DNA from 4 places in the Streptomyces sp. NPDC002088 genome. Region 1 is predicted to be linked to each of the others. Evidence: riboswitches for the same ligand, from Rfam matches in the RefSeq annotation. Region 1 holds a riboswitch; each other region holds the start of a gene.
What was found. Region 1 has a riboswitch for cyclic di-AMP ahead of ABT114_RS31585 (M23 family metallopeptidase). Riboswitches for the same ligand answer to the same signal wherever they lie in the genome.
Positions count from the first base shown of each region.

Region 1 (7,649 bases):
TAGCCGGCGTCCGTGAACACCTTGATCATCTTGGAGTTCGCGGGCAGTACCTCGGCGGCGAAGCGGCTGACGCCGCGCTCCCTGGCCACAGCGGCGATGTGCTCCAGGAGGGCGGAGGCGACACCGCGGCCCTGGTGTGCGTCCTGCACCAGGAAGGCGACCTCCGCCTCGTCGGCGGGCGCGGAGGCGGGCATGCCGTCGGCGCCAATGCGGTCATAGCGTACGGTGGCGATGAACTCGCCGCCGACCATGGCCGCGAGTCCCACCCTGTCCACAAAGTCGTGGTGCGTGAAGCGGTGGACGTCCTTGGCGGACAGGCGAGGGTACGGCGCGAAGAAGCGGTAGTACTTCGACTCGTCCGAGACCTGCTCGTAGAAGCTGACCAGGCGGTCGGCGTCATCAACGGTGATGGGCCGGATGCGCGCGGTGCCGCCGTCGCGCAACACCACGTCCGCCTCCCAGTGGGCGGGGTACTCGTGCCGGTCCGCCGAGGTCTGCATGGGCCCCAGAGTACGGCTCGCGTACGACATCGGCGCGAGGCAGTCTGTGGAGGACGGAAGTCGGGTCGAGGCCGCGATCCGACGACACCCCCGGGACGGGACACAGGACCGCTCCGGGCACGCATTCCGATGTGGAACACTGGTCTAGACAACCCTGAGACACTGAAGGGCAGCATCACATGGCTGAGCGCCGCGTCAACGTCGGCTGGGCCGAGGGCCTCCACGCCCGTCCCGCCTCCATCTTCGTCCGAGCCGCCACGGCCGCAGGCGTCCCGGTCACGATCGCCAAGGCCGACGGCAACCCCGTCAACGCGGCCTCCATGCTGGCCGTCCTCGGCCTCGGCGCGCAGGGCGGCGAGGAGATCGTCCTCGCCTCCGACGCCGAGGGTGCGGACGCCGCGCTCGACCGTCTGGCGAAGCTGGTCTCCGAGGGGCTCGAGGAGCTCCCCGAGACCGTCTGAGCGCCCCCCTTTGCGTCTGAGCCGGCGCCGCTCTCGCGGAGCCGGTTGCGCGCCGTCAGGGTCCCTCAATTGACGGTTGCGGTGCTTGTCGCTTTAAAGACGTTCTCCCGCAACTCCGAAGGGCTCGTCCGAATTATCGGGCGAGCCCTTCGCATTTCCCTGTTTACGGGCAGCAGAAATAGTCCCCCGGGAATTATCCCCTCTTTGTATACGGCCCCCGTGTTAATGCCGCAGACCCGTCATGTTTACGGGAGGTTGCGAAGTCCTCACGCGGTCCGGGCGCTCTCCTCCCCCGGAGAAACGCAGCCGGTGCGCGACGCTCGAGCGCTCGGTGTGCAGCGCCGTGATCGCCCGCGCGCGCTCACCGTCACCGCGCGCCACCGCGTCCACGATCGCGCCGTGCTCGGTCCAGGACTCCACGGGGTTGGCCGGCGCCTCGACCGCGTACATCCAGGCGATCTTGTGCCGCAGCTGGGTGAGCGTGGAGGTCAGGGCTTGACTGCCGGACGCCTGCGCGAGCGTCTCGTGGAACCAGCCGCCCAGGGAGCGCAGATCCTCGCTGTTGCCCCGCCTGGCCCGCTCCTGGCCCAGCCGGACGAGGCCGCGCAGCACCTTCAGATGGGCCTCGGTACGTCGCTGGGCGGCCCGAAAGGCGCCGAGGGGCTCCAGGAGCATGCGCATCTCCAGCAGGTCGGAGGCCTCCAGCTCGGTGGGCTCCGCGACGCACGCGCCCGCGTGCCGACGGGTCACCACGAAACCCTCCGCCTCCAGGGTGCGCAGGGCCTCCCGGACGGGGACGCGCGAGACGCCGTAGCGGCGCGCGAGGAGTTCCTCGGTGAGCCGGCTGCCGCGCTCGTAGACACCGGCGACGATGTCGTCCCGGATCGCCGTGCATACCGAGTGCGCCGGAATACGCATGACCGACCTCCGCCTTAATCCCCGTGAAACGTCGCCGATTGACGTGCGTTCAGTGACTCTATTGCAATCAGCTGCAATTTCCGACGGGAGGCCGGAATCCAGGGATATTTTTTGGACAGCGGGGCCTCTGAAACGCCGAAAGCCCCGGCTCGGGGGGCCGGGGCTTCGGTATGTCTCGCCGTCCGTTGTCGGACGTTCACGCCGGGCGAGCGTCAGATGTTGACACCGTGCTTGCGGAGGTAGGCGACGGGGTCGATGTCCGAGCCGTACTCAGCGGTCGTACGGGCCTCGAAGTGCAGGTGCGGGCCGGTGACGTTGCCGGTCGCACCGGAGAGGCCGATCCGCTCGCCCGTGGTGACCTTCTGGCCCACGGAGACGCCGATGGACGACAGGTGGCCGTACTGGGTGTACGTGCCGTCGTTCATCCTGATGACGACCTGGTTGCCGTACGCCCCGCCCCAGCCTGCCTCCACGACGGTGCCGTAGCCGACCGCGTGGACGGAGGTGCCGCTGGCGGCGTGGAAGTCGATGCCGGTGTGGCTGCCGGAGGACCAGAGCGAGCCGCCGCTGAGGTAGCCCGTGGACACGTAGGAGTGGGAGATCGGCGCCACGAACGTGTTGAGGCGCTTGCGCTCGGCCTCGCGGGCGGCGCGCGCCTTGGCCTCGCGCTCCTTCTTGGCCTTCTCCGCGGCCTTCTTGCGGGCGGCCTCCTCGGCCGCCTTCTGCTCGGCGGCCTGCTTCTGGGCGGCGGCCTGGGCGCCGATCTGCTCGGCGACCCAGTCGCCGATGGTGATGACCGGGGTGAGGCCGGTCTGCTCGACGGAGTTCTCGGCGGCGAGCGCGGGGGCGGCGAGGGTGCCCATGACGCCGGTGGTGGTGAGGGCCGCGATGCCGGCTGCCTGAGCGCTGGTGCGCTTCATCCGGCCGGGACGACGGTGCTTCCCGGGGGCGCACATGAACGCCATGTAGTGGCTGGTCCTTTCCTTCCCTCTCGCCTACCGGGTTAGCTGACGGGTTCGGAGCAGGAAGGTCTCCTACGGACCCCCTCGCGGCACGCGCGGGCGTCCGATTCACCCCAGGGACTGCGATTGGGTCCCCGGCTCCCCTGGCTTGCGCCGTACGGGGACTCGGCGATGGCTGTCCGCTGCCGCGGGCGCGGCGCACTGCCTGACGAACAGCCCGGACGACCGTACGGGCGCCGTCTTTCAATCCTCAAACGGATCAGAGCTTTTGTAGCGCATGCCACAGGGCAGACAGGTAACTCTCCCTCAATTCGGACATTCTCCGGACATTGAGGGGCCCTGGCGACTCATCAGTCACCAGGGCCCCTACGCGCGCGTGCCTCTGCTCTGCCTCTGCTTGGCTTCTGCTTGGCTTCTGCTTGGCTTCTACTCGGCGGACACGACGGTGACTTCACCGATACCGAGGGCCTCGACGGGCTCCTTGATCTGCGCTGCGTCGCCGACGAGGATCGTCACCAGACGGTCCACGGGGAAGGCGTTCACGGCCGCCGCGGTGGCCTCCACCGTGCCGGTCGCGGCGAGCTGCTGGTACAGCGTCGCCTGGTAGTCGTCGGGCAGGTGCTGCTCGACCTGGTCGGCCAGCGTGCCCGCAACGGCCGCCGCCGTCTCGTACTTCAGCGGCGCCACACCGACGAGGTTCTGCACGGCGACATCCCGCTCGGCGTCGGTCAGGCCCTCCGCGGCGAGCGTGCGCAGCACGGTCCACAGGTCCTGCAGGGCGGGACCGGTGTTGGGGGTGTCCACGGAGCCGCTGATGGCGAGCATCGCGGCGCCCGTAGCCCCTCCGGGGGACGAGGGGGCCGCCGACCTGAGGACCTGCCCGAACGCGCGCACACCGTAGGTGTAGCCCTTCTCCTCGCGCAGGACGCGGTCCAGACGGGAGGTGAGGGTGCCGCCGAGGCAGTACGTGCCGAGCACCTGTGCGGGCCACACGCGGTCGTGCCGGTCGGCGCCGGTGCGGCCGATCAGCAGCTGCGTCTGGACGGCGCCGGGGCGGTCCACGATGACGACGCGGCCGGTGTCGTCGGCACTCACCGGCGGCACGGGGCGGGGCTCGGCCGAGGAGCCCGTCCAGGCGCCCAGGGTGTCGCCCAGCAGCTCGTCCAGGTCGATGCCGGCGAGGTCACCGACGACCACGGCGGTGGCCGTGGCGGGGCGGACGTGCCGGTCGTAGAAGACCCGCACGGCCGCGGAGTCGATCTTCGCGACCGTCTCCTCGGTGCCCTGGCGCGGGCGCGACATGCGCGAGGTGGCCAGGAACAGTTCCTTGGAGAGCTCCTTGGCGGCACGGCGGGCGGGGTTGGCCAGCTCGTGCGGGATCTCATCGAGCCGGTTGCGGACCAGCCTCTCGACCTCGCTGTCCGCGAACGCGGGCGCCCTGAGGGCGTCGGCGAGCAGGCCGAGCGCCTTGGCCAGGCGAGACGCCGGGACTTCGAGGCTCAGGCGTACGCCGGGGTGGTCGGCGTGCGCGTCGAGGGTGGCTCCGCAGCGCTCCAGTTCGGCGGCGAACTCCTCGGCGGAGAGCTTGTCGGTGCCCTCCGAGAAGGCCCGCGCCATGATCGTGGCCACGCCGTCGAGACCGGCCGGTTCGGCCTCCAGGGGCGCGTCGAGGAGCACCTCGACGGCGACGACCTGCTGGCCGGGCCGGTTGCAGCGCAGGAGGGTCAGGCCGTTGTCCAGGGTGCCGCGCTCGGGCGCCGGGAAGGCCCAGGGCCTGGCCTCGCCCGGCCGGGGCTGCGGGTGGAACTCCATCGTGGCGAGCTCGGTCACTGGGCCGCCTCCTCGGTCTCGTCGGTGGCTTCCACGGTCGCCGCGGACTCCGGGTCTTCGGTGCGTTCCGCCGCCTCGGCTTCGTCCAGGGCCTCGGGGACGGTCGGCTCGTAGACGAGCACCGCGCGGTTGTCGGGGCGCAGGCGGGCCTTGGCGACCTCCTGGACCTCCTCCGCGGTCACGTCCAGCACACGCTGGACGGCGGTGAGGGCGAGCTGCGGGTCGCCGAACAGGACCGCGTAGCGGCACAGTTCGTCGGCGCGGCCCGCGACCGTGCCGAGCCGGTCCAGCCACTCGCGCTCCAACTGGGCCTGGGCGCGTTCCATTTCCTCGGCCGTGGGGCCCTCCTCGGCGAACCGGGCGAGCTCCTCGTCGATGGCGGCCTCGATGACTGGCACCTCGACGTCACCGGACGTCTTCACGTCCAGCCAGCCCAGGGAGGGCGCCCCGGACAGCCGCAGCAGGCCGAAACCGGCCGCCACCGCCGTACGGTCGCGCCGTACGAGCCGGTTGTAGAAGCGGGAGGACTCGCCGCCGCCGAGGACGGTCAGCGCCAGGTCGGCCGCGTCGCACGCGCGCGTGCCGTCGTGCGGCAGCCGGTAGGCGGCCATCAGGGCGCGCGCCGGGACCTCCTCCTCGACGACCTCGCGCAGCTGCTCGCCGATGATCTCGGGCAGCGAGCCATCGCGCGGGGCGGGCTTGCCGTCGTGGGAGGTGATGGAACCGAAGTACTTCTCGATCCAGGCGAGCGTCTGCTTCGGGTCGATGTCGCCGACCACGGAGAGGACGGCGTTGTTCGGCGCGTAGTACGTCCGGAAGAACGCCCTCGCGTCCTCCAGGGTGGCCGCGTCCAGGTCCGCCATCGAGCCGATCGGCGTGTGGTGGTAGGGATGACCCTCCGGGTAGGCGAGGGCGGTCAGCTTCTCGAACGCGGTGCCGTAGGGGACGTTGTCGTAGCGCTGGCGGCGCTCGTTCTTCACGACGTCCCGCTGGTTCTCCATGGACTCGTCGTCGAGGGCGGCGAGCAGGGAGCCCATGCGGTCGGCCTCCAGCCAGAGGGCGAGCTCCAGCTGGTGGGTGGGCATGGTCTCGAAGTAGTTGGTGCGCTCGAAGCTGGTGGTGCCGTTGAGCGAGCCGCCGGCGCCCTGCACCAGCTCGAAGTGGCCGTTGCCCTTGACCTGGCCGGAGCCCTGGAACATCAGGTGCTCGAAAAGGTGAGCCAGGCCGGTACGGCCCTTGACTTCGTGGCGGGAGCCGACGTCGTACCAGAGGCACACCGCCGCGACCGGGGTCAGGTGGTCCTCGGAGAGCACCACGCGGAGCCCGTTGGCCAGTCGGTGCTCGGTCGCTGTCAGGCCCCCGGAGCCTGCCTCGGCTGTGGCCGTGTGACCCATGGGCATGTACGTCCCTTCGATCGCGGTCGCGGTCGTCTGAACCGCGTGTTTCGTGCCTGTCCTGCCACTGTATGCAAGCGGGCGGACCATGGGCGAAGTTCCCGCACGACGTACGCCGAGAGCGAGATCGCGTAGCCTGCGGGCAGTCGTGGAGGGAGGCGCCCTTCCACACCGGGCCGGGCGGCCGACGCCGGGCCCTCGCCCGCACTGTCAGTACCGCGGTCCACAATGGTCCGCGTCAGAACCCGTTCACGCTTCAGCAAGGAGCCGGCAGCGATGGCCCGCCGCAGCACGAAGACCCCGCCGCCCGACGACTCGTTCGAGGAGCGGATCCTCGACATCGACGTCGTCGACGAGATGCAGGGCTCCTTCCTCGAGTACGCGTACTCGGTCATCTACTCCCGCGCCCTGCCGGACGCCCGCGACGGCCTCAAGCCGGTGCACCGCCGCATCGTGTACCAGATGAACGAGATGGGCCTGCGCCCCGAGCGTGGCTATGTGAAGTGCGCCCGTGTCGTCGGCGAGGTCATGGGCAAGCTCCACCCGCACGGCGACGCGTCGATCTACGACGCCCTGGTGCGCATGGCCCAGCCCTTCTCCATGCGTGTGCCGCTCGTCGACGGCCATGGCAACTTCGGCTCGCTGGGCAACGACGACCCGCCGGCCGCCATGCGCTACACCGAGTGCCGGGCGGCCGACGCCGCGAGCCTGATGACGGAGTCCATCGACGAGGACACCGTCGATTTCAACCCCAACTACGACGGCCAGGAGCGGGAGCCTGCGACCCTGCCGGCGGCCTTCCCGAACCTCCTGGTGAACGGCTCGTCGGGCATCGCGGTCGGCATGGCCACGAACATGCCGCCGCACAACCTCGGCGAGGTCATCGCGGCCGCCCGCCACCTGATCCGCTACCCGAACGCGGATCTGGAAGCCCTGATGAGGTTCGTCCCGGGTCCCGACCTGCCCACCGGCGGCCGGATCGTCGGCCTCACCGGCATCCGGGACGCGTACGAGACGGGCCGCGGCACCTTCAAGATCCGCGCCACGGTCGCGGTCGAGACCGTCACCGCGCGCCGCAAGGGCCTGATCGTCACCGAGCTGCCCTTCACCGTCGGTCCGGAGAAGGTGATCGCCAAGATCAAGGATCTGGTCGGTTCGAAGAAGATCCAGGGCATCGCCGACGTCAAGGACCTCACCGACCGCGAGCACGGCCTGCGCCTGGTCATCGAGATCAAGAACGGCTTCGTGCCGGAGGCGGTCCTGGAGCAGCTCTACAAGCTGACGCCGATGGAGGAGTCCTTCGGCATCAACAACGTCGCCCTGGTGGACGGCCAGCCGCTCACACTGGGCCTCAAGGAGCTCCTGGAGGTCTACCTCGACCACCGCTTCGAGGTCGTCCGCCGCCGCTCGGAGTTCCGGCGCAGCAAGCGGCGGGACCGTCTGCACCTGGTGGAGGGCCTGCTGACGGCGCTCGTCGACATCGACGAGGTCATCCGGCTGATCCGCTCCAGCGAGAACTCCGCGCAGGCGAAGGAGCGCCTGATGGAGCGCTTCTCGCTCTCGGAGATCCAGACGCAGTACATC
Region 1 is NZ_JBEOXO010000018.1:6,307-13,955, reverse strand. It holds gene ABT114_RS31600 (bifunctional acetate--CoA ligase family protein/GNAT family N-acetyltransferase) at 1-500, opposite strand, end outside; gene ABT114_RS31595 (HPr family phosphocarrier protein) at 680-961, shown strand; gene ABT114_RS31590 (GntR family transcriptional regulator) at 1,184-1,879, opposite strand; gene ABT114_RS31585 (M23 family metallopeptidase) at 2,092-2,844, opposite strand; cyclic di-AMP (ydaO/yuaA leader) riboswitch at 2,857-3,022, opposite strand; gene ABT114_RS31580 (M16 family metallopeptidase) at 3,268-4,671, opposite strand; gene ABT114_RS31575 (M16 family metallopeptidase) at 4,668-6,065, opposite strand; gene ABT114_RS31570 (DNA gyrase/topoisomerase IV subunit A) at 6,342-7,649, shown strand, end outside.

Region 2 (7,649 bases), on a different contig from region 1:
CTCGACGGGCTCGCCGTACAGCTGACGTCGTACGCCGGTGCCGTGTCCCGGGCACGCGCACAGGAGTGGGTGGACGAGGCGCTGGCCCGGGAACTGGGGCTCGAGCGGGAGGCGTTGACGGCCTGAGGGCCTGTCCGGCCGATCATGCCGCAGTCGCGGGGCCCGGCACGCATTCCTGCGCCTTGCAGCTGCACGCTCCCCCACCGCCCCCGCTCACCGGTCCTGCCGAGGCGCCGTCGCTTGCCCGCGACTTGATCGGCCGGGCAGGCCCCGGGCGTGGGGCCGGCAGGCACACCGACCCCACGCCCGCACGCCCATGCGTCGCCGCCCGTCAGGCCACGGCCGCGATCCGCTCCTTGATGTCGTCCGGGGACAGTTTGCCCTTGGCGGTCACGTGGTCGCCCGAGGACTCCCCGCGCAGTCGGCGGCCGATCCACGGGACCAGGTACTCGCGCGCCCAGTGGACGTCGTCGCGCCGCACCTCGAGGGTGCCGCGCGGCGGGAGCGTCGGCCAGGGCTGCTCCGGGTCGGCCGGCACGTCCAGGCCGAGGGCCTGTCCCGCGCGCAGCGCCACGCGCGTGTGCCCCTCGGGCGAGAGATGGAGCCGGTCGCCGTCCCAGGCCCGGCGGTCCTGGATGGACTTCAGGGACCACAGGTCGAGCACCGGACAGCCGTACCGGTCCGCGATGGCCCGGACATGCCCGTTGTAGGTCGCGATCTTGCCGCGCAGGTGCTTGAGCAGGGGAACGCCACGGGTGTCGAAGCCGGTCGTCACCATGACCGTGCCCGACACGGCGGCCAGCGCGGCGATCGCGCGCTCGAACCGCTCGGCCACCTCGTCGGGATCCGTCCCGGGCCGCAGGATGTCGTTGCCGCCCGCGCAGAAGGAGACCATCTCCGGGGCGAGTTCGACGGCCTGCGGAAGCTGGTCGGCCACGATCTGGTCGAGCAGCTTGCCGCGTACCGCGAGGTTCGCGTACTTGAAGTCACCCTCGGGCCGTCGGTCCGCGAGCAGTACCGCGAACCGGTCGGCCCAGCCGACGAACGCCCCGTCGGGACCGGGGTCGCCGACACCCTCGGTGAAGCTGTCCCCCACCGCCACGTACGACCCGATCACTGATCTGCTGTCACTCTTCGAATCGTCTGCCACGTCGACCCATGATTCACCTTCGAATGTGACCTACGCGACCGTAGGAAGGGGTTGACGGGCGGTGAGATAAGCCACTCTTAAAGACTTTCCCAATCAGGGAATAAGGGCGTGGTCAGCGGCGTCGAGGCAATGCCCACACCCGGAAGTCGCGGATGCGGAAGTGGCTCCACGTGGTCCGGAAGGCGAAGTGACCGCTCGTGTACGGCTCCGGGTCGGTGTAGTCGAAGACGAGCTGCCCGTTGTTCCACCACCGGACCGTCGAGCCGTCGGAGACGATGCGGACGTGGTTCGGCTCGTTCGCGGTGAGCAGCGGCTCGGTGTAGTCGTAGATCAGCGGACGCACCCCCGCCTCACCGACGTAGCGGCGCAGGCGGGTCGTGGTGTTGGTGTTGGCGCCGTAGCCGGCGTAGTACGTCGTGAGGTAGTCGTACTCGGCCAGCGCCCCGCCGCGCTGCGTGGCGAAGAGGTCGTCCGGGGAGCGGACGTCGGTGGCGTTCCAGAAGTTGTTGAGGTCCGAGACGCGGTCGTTGACGCCGCCCTCCGACACCGGTGTGGCGGTGTACTCGATGGCGTACGGGCCTTCGAGGCGTTGCTTGAACCAGACCGACGCGCCGCTGGGCACGTCGATCTCCAGGACGCCGCGGGAGGCGGTGACGGTGCCGCCGTCCTGGAGTTCGGTGACCCACTGGCCGAGGCCGTGGCGGAAGTCGTCGTGGGCGATGAGGCGGCGGTGCCTGGGTGCGGCACTCGCGGTCCCCGCGGGGGCGAGGGCCGCCAGGGCGGCGCCGGCGGCCAGGGCGCCGAAGGCTCTACGCGTGGTCGTCACGGGAAAGGGCTCCTTCTTCAGTGGTGATGGCCGGCCTCGGGATCCTGCGGGTCTCGGTGCCGAGGTAGTAGTCCGTGTACGTCGACTGCAGATAGCCGCGCACGGTCCAGCCGAGGCGGTACTCGGGGTTCTGGGCGAGCGTGTAGATGCGGGTTTTCGTCGGCTCGGTGGTGGTGTAGATGCGCAGGGCGGTGTGGTCGGCCGTCTCGGCGAGGATCTCCTCACGCCAGTCGCCGAGGAGGTCGCCGTAGAACGGGGTGGCGTTGCGCGCGCCGGAGACGACTCCGGCCGGATCGAAGAGCTTCGTGCTGGTCTCGGTGGCCGGGTCCCACTTCTCGACATGCGTGTAGTCGAGGAGTTCGGAGGCTTTGTCGCCGTCCCACCAGATGCGGAAGTTGACGCTGGGCGTGGTCGTGGAAACCTTGCCGTCCTGGACGTTGAAGACGCCCGCGCCGGGCCGGGTGACGTCGGCGGTGGAGGTCCAGTACTCGTAGCCCGGGTGGTTCGGGTCGATGTCGGCGGCGCTGCCGCGGCCGACGTCGAGGTCGGCGTCGCTGGTCGGGTTCGCCGGGTGCACGCCGGTGACCAGGCGCTCGCCGGTGTCGGCGTCGTAGTAGTACCAGGGGAACTTCGATACGACGCCCAGCTCCGACTGCTGGATGGCGAAGCCCTCCAGTCCGGGCCGGTCGGGGTCGAGGTCGGCGATGTCGAAGCGGTCGCCGTGTCCGGCGCCGTCGACGACGTAGCGCAGGGTGCCGTCGCTGTTGACGACGTAGTTGCCGTCGGCGATCTCGTCCTTGCCGTCCTGGTCGACGTCGACGGTACGGATCTGGTGGAAGCTGGTGGCGCCGCTGGTCGCGGGGACGACGTACTTCCAACGGAGGTTCAGGTCGGTGCCGTCGAAGTCCCAGGTCTGGAAGAGGATGCGGAAGGCGCCGCGCTTGGCGCCGACGCGGGTGACCAGCTTGGTCACCAGGCTGGGGTGGACGCCGTCGAGGTAGGCGATGCCGAAGTGGCCGCCCGCGGGGCCGTCGGCGACGAAGTCGTCGGGCACGGGCTGCCGGGTGCGCTCGGTGCCGGTCGCGCCGTCGATCACGGAGACGAACTGGTTCGCGGGCGAGGCCGCGGTGACCTGCGCGCCGTCCGCGAACGTGGTGCCGTCGGCGGTGTGCACCAGCACCTCGGCCCGCCCGTCGCCGTCGAGGTCGTACACGGTGACGTTGTCGTCGTTGCGGTAGCCGCCGATGGCCGTGGACCCGGAAATCGCGGCCGGCGCCGGGTCGTTGGCGCCGTTGCCTGCGGCCTGGGCGAGTGAGTTCGGCCCCAGGTCGACGCGCCACAGCCGCTCGCCGGTGAGGGTGTAGGCCTCCAGAAGGTCGGTCCCGGAGCGGTCCGTGGACAGCCGGCTGACGACCAGCTCGTACCGCCCGTCGCCGTCGAGGTCGCCCGGCCAGGCGTGCTGCACGGTGTAACCGTCGGCCGCCGCGAGGGGAATCTCGGCGTAGCCGTCCGCGAAGTCGAGGGCGGCGCGACTCGCCTTCTGTTCATGCCCGTTGACGACGGCGCGCACGGTGTATGCGCCCGCCCCGGGACTGTCGTCCTGGTACGTCGTCGACTTGGTGACCGGCGCACGATTCAGCCGCCGCCCGTTCTTGTACACGTTGAAGGCGATGTCGTTGCCGTACCGCGCGTACTCGGTGCCGAGGAGCCGCCAGCTGAGGAACGTCCCCTCGCCGGACGGTACGGCGACCAGGCCGCGGTCGAGGTTCTCCACGATCCGGCGCGGCGGCTCGGCGGCATGTCCGGCGGGCGCGGAGAACAGCCCGGCCAGCAGGGCCGCGGCGGTGACGGCGCCGATTCTTCGACGTCGGTCGGGGTGCACTAGTGCTGCTCCTTTGCGAGAAGGGCGATCAGCCGGTCGGCCACCTTGCGGTGGCCCTGGGCGCTCGGATGGACGGTCCCGTTGAAGTCCCCGTCCGCCGCCGAGAGCCAGTCGGTCGTGTCGACGAACTCGATGCCGGTGTCGGTGCCGGCGAGTTCACCGACCACGGCCGCGATGTCGTCGGCGTGCGCGCCGTTGAAGGGGCGCAGCGCGAGGATGCGGGCGTGCGGTGCGGCGGCGCGGAGTTGTTCGAGGTAGGCGCGGTAGGCGGGGCGGAAGGCGTCCGCGCCGAACGCGGTGTCGTTGGTGCCCTGGTTGACGACGATCACATCGGCGTTCCGGTCCGGATCCGCCGGGGAGCCGGCGTAGTTCCAGCCGTAGGCGTCCCCGGCCGCCGGCACTCCCCCGTTGCCGGTCTGGAGAACCCCCTGCCGGCCGAAGCCGACCTGGGTGAGCGAGGCGTGCAGGGCGTCGGCGACGAGGGTCGGGTAGGCGACGGTGCCGTCGGCGCAGTCGGAGGTGTTGGCCTCACACAGCGCCATCACGCCCTGGGTGATGGAGTCGCCGTAGAAGGCCACCGTACTTTTCGGCGCACGGAGTTGGGGCAGCAGGTGCCCGCCTCGCTCCAGCCGCAGCCCGGTCAGTGCGACGCCCGTCTCCAACGGCGGAGTCCATCGGTTGACGCGGGAGAAGACGTCCTTCACGGAGATCTCGACGATGTGGACCCCGCGGCCGTCGGCCGTGATCTCCACGTCGCTCTGGTCCACGGCCCGCAACTGCTTCGGGCCGCCATCGACCGACACGTAGATCTGAGCCGGCACGGTGATCGACGCGATGTCGAACAGGGCGTGCGCGCTCCCGCCGGTGAAGCGGAACCGGAGCCGCGAGCCGGAGTTGACAGTGACGGCCGCCCCGGCGGACCGGCTCCAGTGGCCCTCGTAGGCGAGCCGCCGGTCGTCGGGGCGTACGACATTCGGAGCTACGGACGCGAAGACGGGCGCAGTGGCCCCCAGGAGGATCCCCGCGGCCAGCGCCACGCTCAGGCAGGTGCGTCGGCCGACGCTGGGCACGGGGACCTCCGAAGGAAATAGAAAGCGCTTGCATCGCTACGGAGATCACTTTGGTCCCACCCTGCCGCCACTGTCGAGACCCTGGACACCCCTGCCACAAGATCGCAACACAGTGATCATGAACGCGCAAAATCGAACATACTGAAGGCCGGACCCCGGGGATCGGGGTCCGGCCTTCAGCGGAGCGGGGAGCAGGCGTCAGACGGCGACGCCGTGCGAACGGAGGTAGGCGACCGGGTCGACGTCCGAGCCGTAGTCCGGCGTGGTCCGGATCTCGAAGTGCAGATGCGGGCCGGTCACGTTGCCGGTCGCACCCGAGAGGCCGACCTGCTGCCCCGCGGTCACGGTCTGGCCGGCCGAGACGGAGAGCTGGGACAGGTGGCCGTACTGCGCGTAGTAGCCGTCGGCGAGCTTGATGACGACCTGGTTGCCGTACGCGCCGCCCCAGCCCGCCGAGACCACGGTGCCCGCGCCCACGGCCTTGAGCGAGGTGCCGGTCGGGACGACGAAGTCGACGCCGGTGTGGTACCCGCTGGACCACATGCTGCCCGCCACGTGGTAGGCGGTGCCGATCGTGGCACCGGCGACCGGGAGGGCGTAGCCGCCACTGATGGAGGTGCTGGTGGCGCTCGTGGCGTCGACGGCCTGCGCGCTGGTCGACTTCACCGCGGAGGCGTCCGAGACGGCGGACTTCGGCGAGGCGGACTTCGACGCGGAGGTCTCGGCGCCGGACTCGGTGCCGGTGCTCGCGGCGGCCTTCTTGCCGAGGCTGAGCTTCAGCCCGGGGTGGATCAGCGACGGGTTGCCGCCGACGGCCACACGGTTGTCCTCGTAGAGCTTGTGCCAGCCACCGCTGACGTTCTGCTCATCGGCGATCTTCGACAGGCAGTCGCCGGTCCGCACCGTGTAGGTCCGGGCACCCGCGCTCTTCGTGACGGCCTTCTTCCCGGTCACCGGAACGGACTGCACGGCCTTTTCGGAAACCGACTGCGCCGCGTGCGCACCGGTGGCCCCCATGAGCGGGAGGGCGAGCGCCGCGCCGCCGGTTCCGGCGACGGCGATCGAGCGAGTGAAGCGCCGGTTCTTGGGACGGCGGTGCTTACCCTTCGCGGGCATGGCGAATTCCTCTCCGGCGCCTGCGAGGTGAGCTGTCGGGTGCGGGCTGGAGATGCCCGGCCACGCTCGCGGCGTGGCTGTACCCCAAGCCGTTCCGGAGACCGGAACAGGCGGTCGTGCCTGTGGGTCCCCCGCTCCTGCCGTGCACGGGTGAGTGTGCGGGCACCGGGCGGCGGCAGGATTAGGCGTCCGCCCGGATCGGTGTGGAACGTAAGCGAGCAAGACGCAACCGGACAAGCGGCCTGTTCCGGATCTGCCCGTTTTACTTGATCCGTTACGGGATTTCCCGGTCACCCTCCGTGAATTCCCTCTACTCCCCTTCTTCAATTCACTGAAAAGGCACATGAATTACGTGAGCATGATGAGCGACATACGGTCACCGATATGACGCTCCTCACGCACCCTTTCTTCAGCTTCCTTTATTCCAGAGCGAGTTGGAATGAAGGCTGCAATTCGGACAGATCACTCAGATGCGGCGCAGGCGGATAACCGTCGCATCGAGGTCGCCGTGCAGCCCTGTGCGCAACCCGTGGTGCAGCAGCACCGCACCCCGGTGAACTTCGCCCGTTTCGCGGCATTCGTACGACGCCGTCGGGTCGAGGCCCCGCAGCCGCAGCGCCGGCACGGGCTCGCCGTACCGCTGCGCCTGGAGGCAGGCGAGGACGACGGCCTCGTCCCCGCGGACGTACTGCACGGCGCTCAGTCCGCCCTGCGGGGGCCGCAGCCGGTAGAGGTCGCCGTGCTGCACCAGCGGCCGGATCTCCTTGTAGAGGCCGACCCAGTCCCGCGCCTCGGCGAGCTCCTCCTCGGTCCATCGGGTGAGGTCTCCGCCGACGCCGAGCACCCCGGCCATGGCGCTCACGAACCGGAACCGCAGCGAGCTCACCCGGCCGTTGAGCTGGACGTTGGGGCTGTCGGTGACCCAGGCGGCCATGACCCGCGCGGGGTGGACCTGACTGAAACCGTGCTGGATGGAAAGCCGGTCGAGCGGATCGGTGTTGTCGGAGGTCCACACCTGGTCCGTACGGCTCATGATCCCGAGGTCGATCCGGCCGCCGCCGCCCGAGCAGGACTCGAAGGCGACGCCGGGGTGGGCCGCCCGGAGCCGGTCCAACAGGGCGTACAAGGCGTGCACATGGTCGACCCACAGCCGCTGCGGATACGCCTCGCCGGGCCAGCCGGCGTCGGTGAAGGAGCGGTTGAAGTCCCACTTCACGTAGTCGATCGGGGCGCTGGTCAGCAGCGTGTCGAGCCGCTCCCAGAGGTACTCCTGGACGTCCTCGCGCGCGAGGTTCAGCACGAGCTGATGACGGAGTTCCGTCCGCTTTCGTCCCGTCTGGTACTGCACCCAGTCGGGGTGCGCCCGGTACAGGTCACTGTCCGGATTGACCATCTCGGGCTCGACCCAGATGCCGAACTGCATGCCGAGCGCGTGCACGTCGTCGGCGAGAGGCTTGAGGCCGGCCGGGAAGCGGTCGGGGTTGGGCGTCCAGTCGCCGAGCCCGGCCCGCTCGCCGGTGCGTGCGCCGAACCAGCCGTCGTCGACCACGAACAGCTCGACGCCGATCGCTGCGGCCCGCCGGGCGAGGGCTCGCTGTTGCTCCT
Region 2 is NZ_JBEOXO010000001.1:58,107-65,755, reverse strand. It holds gene ABT114_RS00290 (TetR/AcrR family transcriptional regulator) at 1-126, shown strand, start outside; gene ABT114_RS00285 (SGNH/GDSL hydrolase family protein) at 332-1,117, opposite strand; gene ABT114_RS00280 (DUF6250 domain-containing protein) at 1,263-1,976, opposite strand; gene ABT114_RS00275 (rhamnogalacturonan lyase family protein) at 1,960-3,858, opposite strand; gene ABT114_RS00270 (GDSL-type esterase/lipase family protein) at 3,858-4,928, opposite strand; gene ABT114_RS00265 (M23 family metallopeptidase) at 5,127-6,044, opposite strand; cyclic di-AMP (ydaO/yuaA leader) riboswitch at 6,049-6,207, opposite strand; gene ABT114_RS00260 (alpha-galactosidase) at 6,511-7,649, opposite strand, start outside.
Region 2: it holds a riboswitch for cyclic di-AMP, as region 1 does, so the genes downstream of both, ABT114_RS00265 (M23 family metallopeptidase) here and ABT114_RS31585 (M23 family metallopeptidase) in region 1, are expected to answer to the same signal.

Region 3 (7,649 bases), on a different contig from region 1:
CGGAGGGCAGGCCGCTCTTGCTGCCGATGTCGAAGGAGGCGACGGAGTTCCAGCCCTCGCCGATGACCTTCAGGCCGTCGAGACCGTCGAGACCATCGGCTTCCTTGACGAGGTCCTCGTCCGACTTCCCGCTCTCCTGGCCGTGCTCGGTGGCGCCGTCCTCGGTGACCTTGGCGCCCTTGGGCGGGGTGAAGTCGAAGGTCGACGCGGCCGGCTTGGCGAAGCTGACCTGGGTGAAGCCCGCGTCCACGACGGCGGCGCCGCCGCTCGCCGGGGTCAGCGTGAACTTCAGTGGCAGCCCCGTCTTCGCGTCCACTGCCACGCTGATCGCGCCGACCGTGGTGCCGGACTGCTTCGGCTTGATGAGCAGCTTGTAGGCATCCCGTCCGGCGACCTGCATGGTGCCGTCGACGGTCACGGACGTGGTGTCGTCGACCGACTTCAGGGCCTCCTCGGTGAGGTCCTTGGGCGTGGCCGGGGCGTGGTTCTCGCTCTCCTGCCCCTTGGTGGCGCTGTCGTCCGCGGTGGCGTGGTAGACCTCGTTGGACTTGCTGTCGTAGCCCCAGACGTCCTTGCCGTCGTGGATGAGGCTGTACTCGGCGGCGTTCTCCAGCAGCGAGAGCTTCTGCCGGTCCGGGCCGTCGGCCGCGACACGCAGGGTGTGTGTGCCGGAGGCGAGTTCCGTCAGCTTGACGGACGGGTCCGCGGACGATCCGTCGCCGCCGGACTGCGTGGCGCCGGAGAGCAGGCCGCTCTCCAGCCCGCCGAGGTTGGGCAGCCCCAGGTCCGTACTGATCTTCACCGTGCCGGACAGCTGCTCCACGTCCGACTGGGCGATCTTGTCGATGAGTTGCTGCGCGGTGATCTTCGGCAGGTCGGGGTCGCCGGAGGAGGCGAGCGCCGGGACGAGCCCGATGGTCGCCGCGGCCACCCCCACGACCGCGACCGGGACGACGTACCGCGCTGCCGTGCGCCGCCCGGTACGCAGGTCGTCGGCTTCTCCGGCGGTCGTGGTCGTGGTCGTGCTGTCGTCGGATTCGTACGGTGCCATGTGTGCCTTACCTCCGTCGTCGGCGGCGGCTGTCGTCTCGGCGTGTCCTCGCACTGGTGGTCCACCCTGAGCCGCCATTCTCACCCGAATCGGTGAGGAGTGGTGTTTTCCGTGGTGTCCATCTGACCAAATCGGCCCTAAGGAAGCGTCAGACCGCGGGCTCAACTCCGCGTACTGCTGGGGTATGACACGAGGGTGCGGCACCTCACCCGACCCGTAGGGGTCGGGGACACCGCACCCGGCCACATCAGGTGGACCCGTCCGATCCGTCAACACTGCGAGGGTCTGGGGCGGAGCCCAGCCACAGGCACAGGGGCCGAAGCCCCGCCAGGGGGACAGGGGACGGAGTCCCGTCAGGGGTGCAGGGGACGGAGTCCCGTCAGGGGTGCAGGGGACGGAGTCCCCGCCGGGGTCTGGGGCGGAGCCCCGGAGCGAGGGTCACCTTCCACCCAACCGAGTCGGGCGGGTGGGTGGGCAAACCCCCTACCCCGCCCGATGCACCACCGCATCACACACCTCAACCAACGCCCTCTTCGCGTCGCACTCCCGCAACGGCGCCAACGCAGCCCGCGCCTCCTCCGCATACCGCACGGTGTCCCGCCGCGCCTGCTCCAACGCAGGATGCGCCCGCAGCGCCCCCAACGCCTCCGCCAGCCGCGCGTCATCACTCAGGTCGGAGTCCAGCAGCTCGCACAGCGCGACATCCTCCGCCAGCCCCAGCCGCTCCGCCCGCTCCCGCAGCCGTAGCACCGGAAGCGTGGAGATGCCCTCCCGCAGATCCGTCCCGGGCGTCTTCCCGGACTCACGGGAGTCCGACGCGATGTCCAGCACGTCATCGGCCAGCTGGAAGGCGACTCCCAGCCGCTCCCCGTACTGCGTCAGCACGTCCACGACCGTCTCGTCGGCCCCGGACATCATCGCCCCGAACCGGCACGACACGGCCACCAGCGACCCGGTCTTGCCGCCCAGCACATCCAGGTAGTGCTCGACCGGGTCCCGCCCGTCCTGCGGCCCCGCCGTCTCCAGGATCTGCCCGGTCACGAGCCGCTCGAACGCCTCCGCCTGCACCCGCACCGCCTCCGGCCCGAGGTCGGCCAGGATGTGCGAGGCCCGCGCGAACAGGAAGTCACCGGTGAGGACCGCGACCGAGTTGCCCCAGCGGGTGTTCGCGCTGTCCACCCCGCGCCGCACCTCGGCCTCGTCCATGACGTCGTCGTGGTACAGCGTGGCGAGGTGGGTCAGCTCCACGACCACCGCCGACGGCACGATTCCCGGCGCGTACGGGTCCCCGAACTGCGCCGCGAGCATCACGAGCAGCGGCCGGAAGCGCTTCCCGCCCGCCCGCACCAGATGCTGCGCGGCCTCCGTGATGAAGGGGACCTCACTCTTGGTGGCCTCGAGCAAGCCTTCCTCGACAGCCGCCATCCCGGCCTGAACATCGGCTTCCAGAGCCTGGTCCCGCACGCTCAGCCCGAACGGCCCGACGACGGTCACGAGGGGTCTCCTGTCTGCTGGTGTCCACTGGCGCTTACACGGTTTGTCGATAGGTCGCTGCCACCACTCAAGTCAGCGTATCCGGTCACGTTTCGATCACCGATAGCCCCCACGGTTACAGGCCAGGCGGTACCGGATCACGCCCGGTATGTTTCTGATCAGTTGATAAGGACAGATTTTCATCGAATTCTGCTGACATCACAAAGATTGTCGGCATACGAGGAAGCAGGGATCCGTGCCCCGAGCCGTACGTCGCCGGGCGCCGTCACCCGGCCGGCCGAAAGCACCCGACCGAGTCCGCCCTCGCGCCCTACGCGATGCGCCGCACGACGCGCCGCACGAGGCACCGCACGAGGCACCGCAGGATGAGCCGCTCGACTCGCCGCACGGTGCACCCCGTCCGCTGAGGTCACCCCGATGAGCCCGACGAACCCGCGCATCCGTACGTCCTTCCCCTACGAGACGACCCACGAGGACCTCCGCATCCCGTTGCCCGACGGAACCCGGTTGTACGCACGGGTGTGGCGCCCCCTGACCAACGAGCCCGTACCGGCGCTCCTCGAGTACCTCCCGTACCGCCTGACCGACTGGACCGCGCCCCGCGACCACCAGCGCCACCCCTGGTACGCCGGCCACGGCTACGCCTCCGTCCGCGTCGACGTCCGCGGCCATGGCAACAGCGAGGGCATCCCCGCGGACCCGTACTCGGCGGTATATCCGGCCGACGGGGCCGAGGTGGTGAACTGGCTGGCCGCGCAGCCCTGGTGCGACGGCAAGGTGGGCGTGTTCGACATCTCCTGGGGCGGCTTCGGCTCCCTCCGCATCGCGGCCCTCGCGCCCGAGCCACTCAAGGCGGTCGTCACGGTCTGCTCCACGGACGACCACTATGACAACGACGTGCACTACCTGGGAGGTTCCGCCCTCGCCGTCGACATGCACGCCTGGGCGGCCACGATGCTCGCCTTCGTCGCCCGGCCGCCCGACCCGCAGTACGTCGGCGAGGCCTGGCGGGACATGTGGCTCGGGCGGCTGGAGGAGGTACAGCCCTTCATCCACACCTGGCTCGCCCACCGGACGCGGGACGACTACTGGAGGCCGAGCAGCGTCTGCGAGGACTACGGCGCGATCAGCGCCGCCGTCCTGGCCGTCGGCGGCTGGCACGACCCGTACCGCGACACCGTCCTGCGCCTGGTCGAACACCTCCCCGCCGACCGGGTACGCGGCCTGATCGGCCCCTGGTCGCACCAGTACCCGGACCGCGGCCTGCCGCCGGGCCCGGCGATCGGCTTCCTCCAGGAGACGCTGCGCTGGTGGGACCACTGGCTGAAGGGCCGGGAAACGGGCGCCCTCGACGTACCGCTCCTGCGCGCCTACGTGAGCGACTCCCACCCTCCGGCCACGGTGTACGAGACGCTGCCGGGCCGCTGGGTCGGCGAGCCGGCCTGGCCCTCCCCCTACGTGACGACGGTCACGTACCAACTCGGGGGCGCCCCTGTGCTCGTACGGTCCCCGATGCACACCGGAGTCGACGCGGGCCGTTTCCTCCCCTTCGGCGACGACGCCGACCTCCCGCCCGACCAGCGCGAGGAGGACGGGCGCTCGGTGTGCTTCGAGTTCGCGGTGGCGGAGGAGACCTGGGTGCTGGGACGGCCGCGGGTGCGGCTGCGGCTGGCCTCCGACGCACCGCGCGGCCAGGTGATCGCCCGGGTGTGCGACGTGGCGCCAGACGGCTCGTCGACCCTGGTCACGCGCGGCGTACTGAACCTGTCGGCGCGGTTGGGCCGGGACCGGTCCGTGCCGTGGCCCCCGGGCGCCACGGAGGACGTGACCTTCGAGCTGACCGGGATCGGCCACGCCTTCCCGCCCGGCCACCGCATCCGCCTCGCCGTCTCCTCGGCGTACTGGCCGTGGATCTGGCCCGAGCCCGGTTCGGCGGCGGGCCTCACCCTGGACCCGGCCGGCAGCGCCCTCGAACTGCCCGTGCGCACAAGGCAGTCGGCGGACATCCTGTTCGAGGAACCCGAGCAGGCCGATCCCCTGGGAGTGAACTTCCCCGCCACCCTCGAAGAGCCACGTCCCGCACGCCTGGCCGTACGGGACGTGGCGAAGGGCGAGTGGCGACTGGAGGTCGACCCGCGCTACGGCGGCACGCGCGTGTACCCCGACGGGCTGGAGTTCACCGAGGACGCGCTGGAGACGTACACGATCCAGGAGAGGGACCCCCTCTCCGCCCGCACCCGCTCCGACTGGTCAATCCGCCTGCACCGCCCCGACCTCATGTGGGACACGACGGTCCGGACCCGCTCGGAGATCGGCTGCGACGGGGCGGACTTCGTCACCTCCGACGAGGTGATCTGCACGGAGGGTGGCGAGGTGGTGTTCCACCGGACGTGGGAGAAGCGGGTTCCCCGGAACCCCTGAACGCCCGAAACGCCCTGAATACCCTGAACACCCAAAATATCCGAAATGCCGGTGACCCTCGCACCCCCGGAACGCCCCGAAACCCCCATACACCAGTGCCCGATTTGCCGTGATTGCTAGATGAATTCCTCTTAGCGGTAAATGCTCTACGGGCTGACAAACAGTGAGTTGGGTCACGCGAGCCGACAGGTGGTCACACTCCCCACCCACCCCCCGTTTCCCTTTCGCCGCAAGCGAGTTGCCCCTTGGCGGCTGCAAAGGATCAAGTAGCCCAAATGCCTCAGACCAAGGTCAACTGGGGTGAGGTGTGATTCCGACACTTGTTTCGGACATGTGCTCTCGCATACGTTCCGGCCTGTCGGGTGGACGCCTAATCCTGCCGCCGCCCAACACCACCATCAACGAACTCACTCGTAGGGCAGGAACGGGGGACCCAGGTAAGCCGCCGGACCGGGCATCGCACCGGAACGGCTAGGGGTTAAGTCGTGTCGCCGCAGGGCGGCGCGGCCGGGCACCTCCCCGCCCGAACCCGACAGCTCACCTCGTAGGCGCCGGAGAGGAATTCAGACATGATCGCTGCCGGTCAGAACCGTCGCGCCCGTCTCGTCCGCACCCTCGCCGTCGCCGGTACCGGCGCGGCCGTGCTCGCCCTTCCGCTCCTCGGGGCGGCCAGCGCCTCCGCGGCCACCACCACGTCCGTGACCGCCGCCCCGGCGGCCGCGACGACGTACACCAACAACCTCGACGGCTGGATCCGGGAGTCCCTCGCCGTCATGGCGCAGCACGGCATCCCCGGGACCTACAACGGCATCTACCGCAACGTGATCCGCGAGTCGTCCGGCAACCCGGCCGCCATCAACCTCTGGGACTCCAACGCGAAGAAGGGCATCCCGTCCAAGGGCCTGCTGCAGGTCATCGACCCGACGTTCAACGCGTACCACGTGTCCGGCACGTCGTTCAACATCTACGACCCGGTCGCGAACATCACGGCCGCCTGCAACTACGCCGCCGCCCGGTACGGCTCGATCGACAACGTGTTCGGCGCGTACTGACCGGTCCCGTCAGTAGAAGAGTCTCTCGAGGACGACGGCGATGCCGTCGTCCTCGTTCGACAGGGTGACCTCGTCGGCCACGGCCTTGAGTTCCGGATGGGCGTTGGCCATCGCCACGCCATGAGCGGCCCAGTCGAACATCGGGATGTCGTTGGGCATGTCGCCGAAGGCGAGGGCCCGTTCGGCGCCTAGGCCGAGGCGCTCGGCGGCCAGCGCCAGGCCGGTCGCCTTGGTGACGCCGCACGGCTGGAGCTCGACGGTCCCCGGCCCCGACATGGTGACCGTCGCCAGCGAGCCCACCACGGAGCGGGCCGTCACTGCCAACTCGTCGTCGGTCAGGGCGGGATGGCGCAGCAGGACCTTGCTGATGGGCTCGCCCCACAGGTCTTCGCGCCGCCCGACCCGTACCGCGGGCAGGGTCGGGTGGGGCATCAGGTAGCCGGGTTCGATGAGCGTGAGGCCGTCGGCCCCGTCCTGGTCCACGGCCGCGTACACCTGCCCCACCTCGGCCTCTATCTTGCCGAGCGCGGTCTCGGCCAGCTCCCGGTCCAGGGTGACCGACCACAGCAGACGGTCCGCGCCGGCGTCGTACAACTGCGCGCCCTGCCCGCACACCGCGAGCCCCTTGCAGCCGAGGTCGTCGAGCAGCGGCCGCACTCTCGGAGCCGGGCGTCCCGTCACCACGAGGTGCTGGGCGCCGGCCTCCGCCACCCGCGCGAGCGCGGCGAGAGACCGGTCGGAGAGGGTGTCGTCGCCGCGGAGCAGCGTTCCGTCCAGGTCGGTGGCGATGAGTGAGAATGCGAGGGGAGCGGCCATGATCAGAGAATACGGACACCGCGCCCCCTCGACTCACCTCCGTTTTCAGCCCCAAGTGGTGCCCGCGGGCTCCTTGATGGTGGTGTTGATGCGGTTGAACATGTTGGTGACCGAGATGGTGAGGATCAGCGCGGACAGCTCCTTCTCGTCGAAGTGGTCGGCCACCTCGTCCCACAGTGCGTCCGGCACGGACTCCTCGGACCGGTCGGCGAGCCGCGTGACCTTCTCCGTCAGCCGCAGCGCGGCGCGCTCGGCGTCGGTGAAGTAGGGCGCCTCCCGCCAAGCGGAGACGGCGGCGATGCGCTCCTCACTCGCGCCGGCCTTGCGCAGGTTGACCGTGTGCCCGTGCACACAGGCGCTGCAGCCGTTGATCTGGCTGGCGCGCAGCCCGACGATCTCCGCCAGGTCCTGCGCCAGGCCGGCCTCGCCGATCGCCTGGAAGAGGGTGCCGATCCCCTTCATCGCGGTCGGAAGGACGTACGCCGGGTTCGTCATCCGTGCCTGCATGCTGCTGCCTCCTGCGTGTCTTTCGTGTCCGTCGTGTCCGTGTGCAGTGACGAGTTGCCGTCACTGCACTGACGGAGCGGAGGCGCGTGTTGTGACAGACCGACGGAACTCTTTTCGTCCTTCCTTTCAGCCGTGCGCCGCCGCCAGATGCTTCGCCAGCCGCGGGGACGCGAACTCCGTACCGCACACGAAGCGCATCACCGGGCCGTACGAGGCCGCCGCCGGGAGGCCGGTGAAGTACAGCCCGGGCACGGACGACACGTATCCGGCGCCGAGCTTCGGGGTGCCCCGGCTCACCGCGAGCTCGG
Region 3 is NZ_JBEOXO010000007.1:133,002-140,650, reverse strand. It holds gene ABT114_RS17115 (LolA family protein) at 1-1,051, opposite strand, end outside; gene ABT114_RS17110 (polyprenyl synthetase family protein) at 1,535-2,545, opposite strand; gene ABT114_RS17105 (CocE/NonD family hydrolase) at 2,963-4,966, shown strand; cyclic di-AMP (ydaO/yuaA leader) riboswitch at 5,361-5,532, shown strand; gene ABT114_RS17100 (transglycosylase SLT domain-containing protein) at 5,536-6,018, shown strand; gene ABT114_RS17095 (HAD family hydrolase) at 6,028-6,834, opposite strand; gene ABT114_RS17090 (carboxymuconolactone decarboxylase family protein) at 6,880-7,341, opposite strand; gene ABT114_RS17085 (FAD-dependent oxidoreductase) at 7,468-7,649, opposite strand, start outside.
Region 3: it holds a riboswitch for cyclic di-AMP, as region 1 does, so the genes downstream of both, ABT114_RS17100 (transglycosylase SLT domain-containing protein) here and ABT114_RS31585 (M23 family metallopeptidase) in region 1, are expected to answer to the same signal.

Region 4 (7,649 bases), on a different contig from region 1:
GAAGTAGCCGCTGCGGACCTCGGCGGGGTCGGAGACGGGGCCCTCCTCACCGGGGTGTTCGTCCGCCGGGTCGGGCGCCTCGAGCGGCTGCACGCACGGCCCCTTGCGCCACCACTCCGGCAGCATCGCGATCGCCTCGTCGCCCAGCGGGTTGACGCCAGGACCCGCGGCCAGGGAGTGCCCCACCAGCACATGCAGGCACTTCACCCGGTCCGGCATACCGCCCGCGCTCGGGAAGCCCTCCAGGACCTCGATGGCGTCACGGCGCGCGATGTAGTCCTCGTGCGCGGCACGGTACGCGGCGGCGAGCTCCGGGTCGGTCCCCAGCCGCTCCGTCATCTCCTTCATGACGCCGTTCGCCTCCAGCGTGCCGATCGCCGAGGCGGCACGCGGGCACGTCAGGTAGTACGTCGTCGGGAAGGGCGTGCCGTCGGGCAGGCGGGGCGCCGTCTCGACGACGTCCGGCTGCCCGCACGGGCACCGGTGCGCGATGGCGCGCAGCCCGCGCGGCGGCCGTCCGAGCTGCTGCTTGAAGGCCTCGACGTCCGCGTCGGTGGGCTCGGTGCGCGGGGTGGGCGGCGGGGGCGTTTCCATGCCTGTCTTTCTGTCCGTTCACTGGTCGGAGGCGTCGGACTTGTCGACTCCGTCCCAGACGTTCGAGTACCAGGGGCGGTGGGCCGCCCCCGCGTCGGCGCGCGACTGTTTGGCCGCGTCCGGGTCGATCACGACGTAGCCCGTCTCCCCGGGCATCACGTAGTGCAGCCGCTGCCGGATCTGCTGCTGGGCGTACGCGTCGTCCTGCCAGCGTGCCTTGAGGTCGCGCAGCTGCTCCACGCGCTCCTTGGCCTGCTGCTTCTGGCGCTCCAGGTCGGCGATCTCGGCGCGCTGGGAGACGTACTGCCTTATGGGATAGGCGAGGGCCACGATCAGCGAGCACAGGACGAGGGCGAGCAGCGCGGCCCGGCCGGTCAGCCGGGAGCGGCGGGCCTGCCGCTTGGTCTGGGAGCGGTAGACGCGGGCCGCCGTCTGCTCGCCGAACAGCCGCAGCCTGGTCGCGGTGGAGAAACGGTCCCGGTCCTTCACGGCCATCTGGCTCTCCCGCCTCCCCTTCACACCCGTCATACGTGCGTACGTCCCCGGACACGGTACGGGACCGGGTACGGGGACGTACGGACGACTGGCTGAGGCTTGGCCCGGGTTGGGTCAGCCCTTGGAGACCTCGACGTTCCCCTTGAAGCGCGGGAAGGCCGAACGGCCGGCGTACACCGCGGCGTCGTCGAGGATCTCCTCGATGCGCAGCAGCTGGTTGTACTTGGCGACGCGGTCCGAGCGGGCCGGGGCGCCGGTCTTGATCTGGCCGCAGTTCACCGCGACGGCGAGGTCGGCGATGGTGACGTCCTCGGTCTCGCCGGAGCGGTGGGACATCATGCACTTGAAGCCGTTGCGCTGGGCCATCTCGACGGCGTCCAGGGTCTCGGTCAGCGAGCCGATCTGGTTCACCTTCACGAGCAGGGCGTTCGCGGAGCCCTCCTCGATACCGCGGGCGAGGCGCTCGGGGTTGGTGACGAAGAGGTCGTCGCCGACGATCTGGACCTTGTCGCCCAGCTTGTCGGTGATGACCTTCCAGCCGGCCCAGTCGTCCTCGAACAGCGGGTCCTCGATGGAGACGAGCGGGTAGGCCGCCACGAGCTCCTCGTAGTACTCCGTCATCTCGGCGGCCGAGCGGGACTTGCCCTCGAACTCGTACTTGCCGTCCTTGTAGAACTCGGACGCGGCGACGTCGAGCGCGAGCGCGATCTGCTCGCCGGGGACGTAACCGGCCTGCTTGATGGCCTCGACGATGAGGTCGAGGGCGGCGCGGTTGGACTCCAGGTTCGGGGCGAAGCCGCCCTCGTCGCCCAGGCCGGTGGACAGGCCCTTGGTCTTCAGCACCTTCTTGAGGGTGTGGTAGACCTCGGCGCCCCAGCGCAGCGCCTCGGAGAAGGACTCCGCGCCGATCGGGGCGATCATGAACTCCTGGATGTCGACGTTGGAGTCGGCGTGCGACCCACCGTTCAGGATGTTCATCATCGGGACGGGCAGCAGGTGCGCGTTCGGGCCACCGAGGTAGCGGAACAGCGGCAGGTCGGACGCCTCGGAGGCGGCGTGCGCGACGGCGAGGGAGACGCCGAGGATGGCGTTGGCGCCGAGCGAGCCCTTGTTGTCGGTGGCGTCCAGGTCGAACATGGCCTGGTCGATCAGGCGCTGCTCGGTGGCGTCGTAGCCGACCAGCTCCGGGCCGATCTGCTCGATGACGGCGAGGACGGCCTTCTCGACACCCTTGCCCTGGTAACGGTTGGGGTCACCGTCGCGGAGCTCGATGGCCTCGAAGGCGCCGGTGGAAGCGCCGGACGGGACGGCGGCACGACCCGTGCTGCCGTCGTCGAGGCCGACCTCGACCTCGACCGTGGGGTTGCCTCGGGAGTCCAGGATTTCCCGGGCTACGACGACGTCGATGGACGGCACGAGCATCTCCTTCTGGGATGTGACGCGGGTATGCGGGCCTGTGGTGGCCCCGCGAGACTGAGCCTAACCGGCTCCGGGCGATCGGCCAGCCGTTGACCGGCCGGTGGACGGAACCGAGAGTAAATTGTTTCCGAACGGAACAAAGCCGGTTCGCGAAAAGAGGCCGGATCGCAAAAAGGCCCCGCTCCGGTGCGTACGGGGGAACGCGCACCGGAGCGGGGAGCCCGTGGGGACGGGGGGTGGCCCGCACGAGGCCTTCACTATGGAAGGCACGGATGTGAGGGCGCTGTGGTTCAGCTACGAGCCGGGTGTCACTTCAGGTGCAGCTGCTGGCCCGGGTAGATGAAGTCGGCGTCGTCGACGATGTCCTTGTTCAGCTTGAACAGCTGCTGCCAGCCGCCCTTGACGCTGTACTTCTCGGCGATGGAGCTGAGGGTGTCACCCGTGACGACCTTGTACTCGCCGTCGCCCTTCTTGACCTTCTCGCCGGTCGGGGTGGTGACGGTCGTCGTGGCGGCCGGGCGCTCGGCGGAGCGGGAGGCGGCCTGCTCGTCGGTCGAGCGGGTGGTGGTGCCGGTGCTCGTGGTGGTGCTGGTGCTCGCGCTGCCGTTGTAGGCGGCGCTGGAGAGGCCCGTGCCGCAGGTCGGCCAGGCACCCTTGCCCTGCGCGGCGAGGACCTTCTCGGCGACCGCGATCTGCTGGGCCTTGGAGGCCTTGTCGGCGGTGGCGGCGTACTGCGTGCCGCCGTACGCGGCCCAGGTGGAGGCGGAGAACTGCAGACCGCCGTAGAAGCCGTTGCCGGTGTTGATGGACCAGTTGCCGCCGGACTCGCACTGGGCGACGGTGTCCCACTCGGAGGCGGTGGCGGCGGAGGCGTTGCCGGCCGCCATCAGCGGGGCGGCGATGGCGACGCCGGTGACGCCGGCGAGCGCGGCGACGCGGGTGGCCTTGAACGGGCGACGGTGCTTGCCCTTGCTGGAAAACAGCATGGTTGGATCCCCTCACCGACGCCTGCGAGGTGAGCTGTCGGGTTCGGGCCGGTTGAGTTGCCCGGCCGCGCCCCTCACGGGACACGGCTTCACCCCAAGCCGGAACCAGCCTCAACTGCTGGGCCCGGCACTTACCTTGGGTCCCCCGCTCCTGCCTACGGCGCTTGACGCGACGACTGTTCCCGTGCGGCCGCTGGCAGGATTCGGCGTTGCGGCAGCCGGGGCTCGCAGTGGCGAGCGGTCCTGACCGTAGGCAGGCGATCCGCCGTTTTTCAAAGACGATCAGGGCTTCTGAGACTCATCCCACACTTTCGCCAAATCGGACATTTAATGGCGAAACAGGACGTCAACTCCCGTCGCTTTTCGCCCGTTTAGGCACCGACTTCCAGGGTCTGACCGGGGACGATGCGGCTCGGATCGGTACCGATCGTCTCTTTGTTCTCCTCGTAGAGCGCGCGCCACCCGCCGTCGAGGCCAAGGGAGTCGGCGATGGACACGAGACTGTCCCCGACACGGACGACGTACGAGCCGTCGGCGGCGTCGGCGGGCGAGGCGTGCCGGCCGGTGGAGGAGGCGGTAGCGCCGGTGCCGGACGCACCCTCGTCGGCGCTGCCGCCGCGGTGGCGGCCGGTGCCGAGCGCGCCGGTGTCGACGAGGTTCGAAGAGCCGACGCTCTGCTCGGAGTTGCCCGAGTCATCACCCGTCGCCTCATCCGCGGGCGAGCTGTCCGCGCCCTGCGAATCGCTCGCACCGGAGCCCGAGTCCGAGCCGGAGTCGGAGTTCGTGTCGGACTTGGTGGAGTTGTCCGTGGTGTCCGTGCTGTCCGCAGAAGCGTCGGAAGAGGATGTTTCGTCGGAGGGCTCGGCGGACGAGTCGGCGGAAGCCTCGCCGGAGGACTCCTCGGACGAGTCGGACAAGCCGTGCGAGTTGGATGATGCGGAGGAGTTGGACTTTCCGTGCGAGGAGTCGTCCGCCACGCCTGTGTCGACGTCCGCCGACGCGGAGTCCTGGGAGAGCCCCGAGAGCAGTCCGCACGTGGACCAGACGCCGACCCCCTGGTCGGCGAGGATCTTCTCGGCGACCGCGATCTGCTGGGACCGGCTGGCCAGGTCGGCTCTGGAGGCGTAGTCGAGACCGCCGTACTCCTCCCAGTCCGCCTGGGTCAGATGGAGGCCGCCGTAGTACCCGTTGCCGGTGTTGGCGCTCCACGAGCCGCCGGTCTCGCACTCCGCGACGTGGTCCCACGTGCTGCCCTCGGCCGCGCTCGCGCCGGTGGCGGCGAGGAGCGGGATGGCGATGGCGGAGCCGGTCACTCCGGCCGCGACGAGGAGGGCCGGCGCCTGGCGGGGGCGACGGTGACGACCGTTCCCGGAGAGCATACGGAGACCTTTCACACGACAGCAGTGACCGGCACGGCGGGTGACGCTGGGCACCGTGCTGATGGGTGAACGTATCGGCAGACGATCACTTGTCACAAGTTAATGCCGCACAGATCACGTGAAGATCACAGAGTTGAGGGCGTGTCATGTTTCCCTCGGTGAACGGGACTCCCACGGACCAGCCTCCAGGCGGTGCATCCCGGGTCCGCGGCCGCGCACCGACCGAACGGCTCCCGTTACGGTCGTGTCGTGAACGTCCCGAACCCTGCACCCGAACTCTTCACCTGGGAGTTCGCCACCGACCCGTACCCGGCCTATGCCTGGCTGCGTGAGCATGCCCCCGTCCATCGGACAAGACTTCCCAGCGGAGTCGAGGCATGGCTGGTGACCCGCTATGCCGATGCGCGCCGGACCCTCGCGGACGGGCGGTTGTCGAAGAATCCCGCTCACCATGCCGATGACGCTCAAGGCAAGAGCAGGACCGGCATCCCGGGCGAGCGCAGCGCCAATCTCATGACGCACCTGCTCAACATCGACCCGCCGGACCACACCCGGCTGCGCCGTCTCGTCTCCAAAGCGTTCACCCCGCGCCGTGTAGCCGAATTCGCTCCCCGAGTGCAGGAGTTGACGGACGGTCTCATCGACGGCTTCGCGGCCGACGGCAAGGCCGACCTCATCCACGACTTCGCCTTCCCCCTCCCCATCTACGCGATCTGCGACCTGCTCGGCGTCCCGCGTGAGGACCAGGACGACTTCCGCGACTGGGCGGGGATGATGATCCGCCACGGAGGAGGCCCGCGCGGCGGTGTCGCTCGCTCCGTCAAGAAAATCCGCGGCTACCTTGCCGAACTCATCCACCGCAAGCGCAACGACCCCGGCGACGACCTGATCTCGGGCCTCATCCGTGCCTCCGACCACGGCGAGCACCTCACCGAGAACGAGGCCGCCGCCATGTGCTTCGTGCTCTTGTTCGCGGGTTTCGAGACGACCATCAACTTGATCGGCAACGGCGTGTACGCGCTCCTTCGCAACCCTGAGCAGCGAACCCGCCTCCAGAAGTCGATCGACCGTGGTGAACAGGAGCTGCTCGACACCGGCATCGAAGAGCTGCTCCGCTACGACGGCCCCGTGGAACTCGCCACGTGGCGCTTCGCCACCGAACCTCTCACCATCGGCGGGCAGCACATCGCCACAGGCGACCCGGTGCTGGTCGTGCTCGCCGCCGCGAACCGCGACCCCGCGCGTTTCGCCGAGCCGGACAGGCTCGACCTCTCCCGCCAGGACAACCAGCACCTCGGATACGGCCATGGCATCCACTACTGCCTCGGTGCGCCTCTGGCCCGCCTCGAAGGCCGTACCGCCCTCGAGACACTGCTGCGCCGACTCCCCGACCTCCGTCTTGCGGCCGACCCTGCCGACCTGCGCTGGCGGGGCGGGCTGATCATGCGTGGGCTACGAGAGCTTCCGGTGGAGTTCTCCACGCCCGGGTGAAGTCGACTCTGTCAGCCCTCACCCTCCGGCGCCGGCGCCGTCTCCGTCTCCGTCTCCCGGATCGCGTCCCGATAGGCCCGTGCCGCCGCCCTCAGCGCCGCCTCCGGGTCCACGCCCTCCGACTCGGCCCGCGCCGCCAGTGCCAGCAGCTCGTAGCCGACGCCCTCGGTCTGCGGGAGCGGGACGTCCAGGCCGGCCGTGCGGACGCGGGAGGCCAGCTTGGCGGCGAGGGCCAGGCCGGGCTGGTGCAGGGGGATGCCCTCGGTGACGGAGGTGCGCCGCTTCTCCTGGGCCTTCGTGCGCAGCCAGTGCTCCTTGACTTCCTCGGGGGTGGAGGCGGTCTCGTCGCCGAAGACGTGCGGGTGGCGGTGGATGAGCTTGGTGACGATGCCGGCGGCCACGTCGTCGATGGAGAAGGGCGCCTCCGGATCCTCTTCTGCGATGCGGGCGTGGAAGACGACCTGGAGGAGGACGTCGCCGAGTTCTTCGCGCAGCTCGTCCCGGTCGCCGTCCTCGATCGCCTCGACGAGCTCGTACGCCTCCTCGATGCCGTACTTGGCCAGGCCCTTGTGGGTCTGCTGGGACGACCACGGGCACTCGACGCGGATGCGGTCCATGACCTGCACGAGGTCGAGGAGGCGGGCGCCCGGGAGGTCGTAGGAGGCGGGGAGCAGCTCCAGCTCCGGCATCGCCACGCGGCCGGAGCCGGCGAGGCGGGCCAGGCCGTCGGTCAGCGCGGGCTCGCCCTCGCCGGTCGCCACGACCACCACCGTGCGCCCGCCGGCGCAGGCATCGACCAGCTCCTCGGCGGAGGGGGACGCCTCGTCGACGGCTATCCCCGCCTCGCGCAGATACGGCAGCTGCGGGTGCGCTCCGTCCGCGCACAACACTCGGTCGGCCGCGCGCAGCGCCTGCCAGGCGGGCCAGGACAGCAGGCCCGGGGCGACTCGGTGGCTGGTGGTGAGCAGGACGATGCGGCCGGTGGCGGCTTCGGGGCTGGGTGTGTTCACGCTTCGAACGTAACGCACGGCGCCCACAGCCCCGGGAGTCCTCGGCGTGGAACGACCGGGGGTGCGAGTCGGATCGCCGCCCAGTCCGACGCGGCGGCGGCCTGCCGCGGCCAGGCGGCTTCGGGGAAGGCGGAGGCTAGGTAGGGAACGTACGGATGTTCGGTGAACGGGAGTTGGCTGGACGGTAGGGCGACGGTCAAGCCGGTCTCCCGTTTTGACCAGCCCCGACCTGGGCGTGCGTCCGTACGTCTCGGCGGGCGGCTCGAAGAAGGCCT
Region 4 is NZ_JBEOXO010000009.1:106,057-113,705, forward strand. It holds partial or broken gene ABT114_RS20985 (DUF501 domain-containing protein) at 193-594, opposite strand; gene ABT114_RS20990 (FtsB family cell division protein) at 613-1,089, opposite strand; gene eno (phosphopyruvate hydratase) at 1,204-2,511, opposite strand; gene ABT114_RS21000 (transglycosylase family protein) at 2,817-3,494, opposite strand; cyclic di-AMP (ydaO/yuaA leader) riboswitch at 3,499-3,667, opposite strand; gene ABT114_RS21005 (transglycosylase family protein) at 3,866-4,873, opposite strand; gene ABT114_RS21010 (cytochrome P450 family protein) at 5,123-6,364, shown strand; gene ABT114_RS21015 (nucleoside triphosphate pyrophosphohydrolase) at 6,376-7,374, opposite strand; gene ABT114_RS21020 (hypothetical protein) at 7,589-7,649, shown strand, end outside.
Region 4: it holds a riboswitch for cyclic di-AMP, as region 1 does, so the genes downstream of both, ABT114_RS21000 (transglycosylase family protein) here and ABT114_RS31585 (M23 family metallopeptidase) in region 1, are expected to answer to the same signal.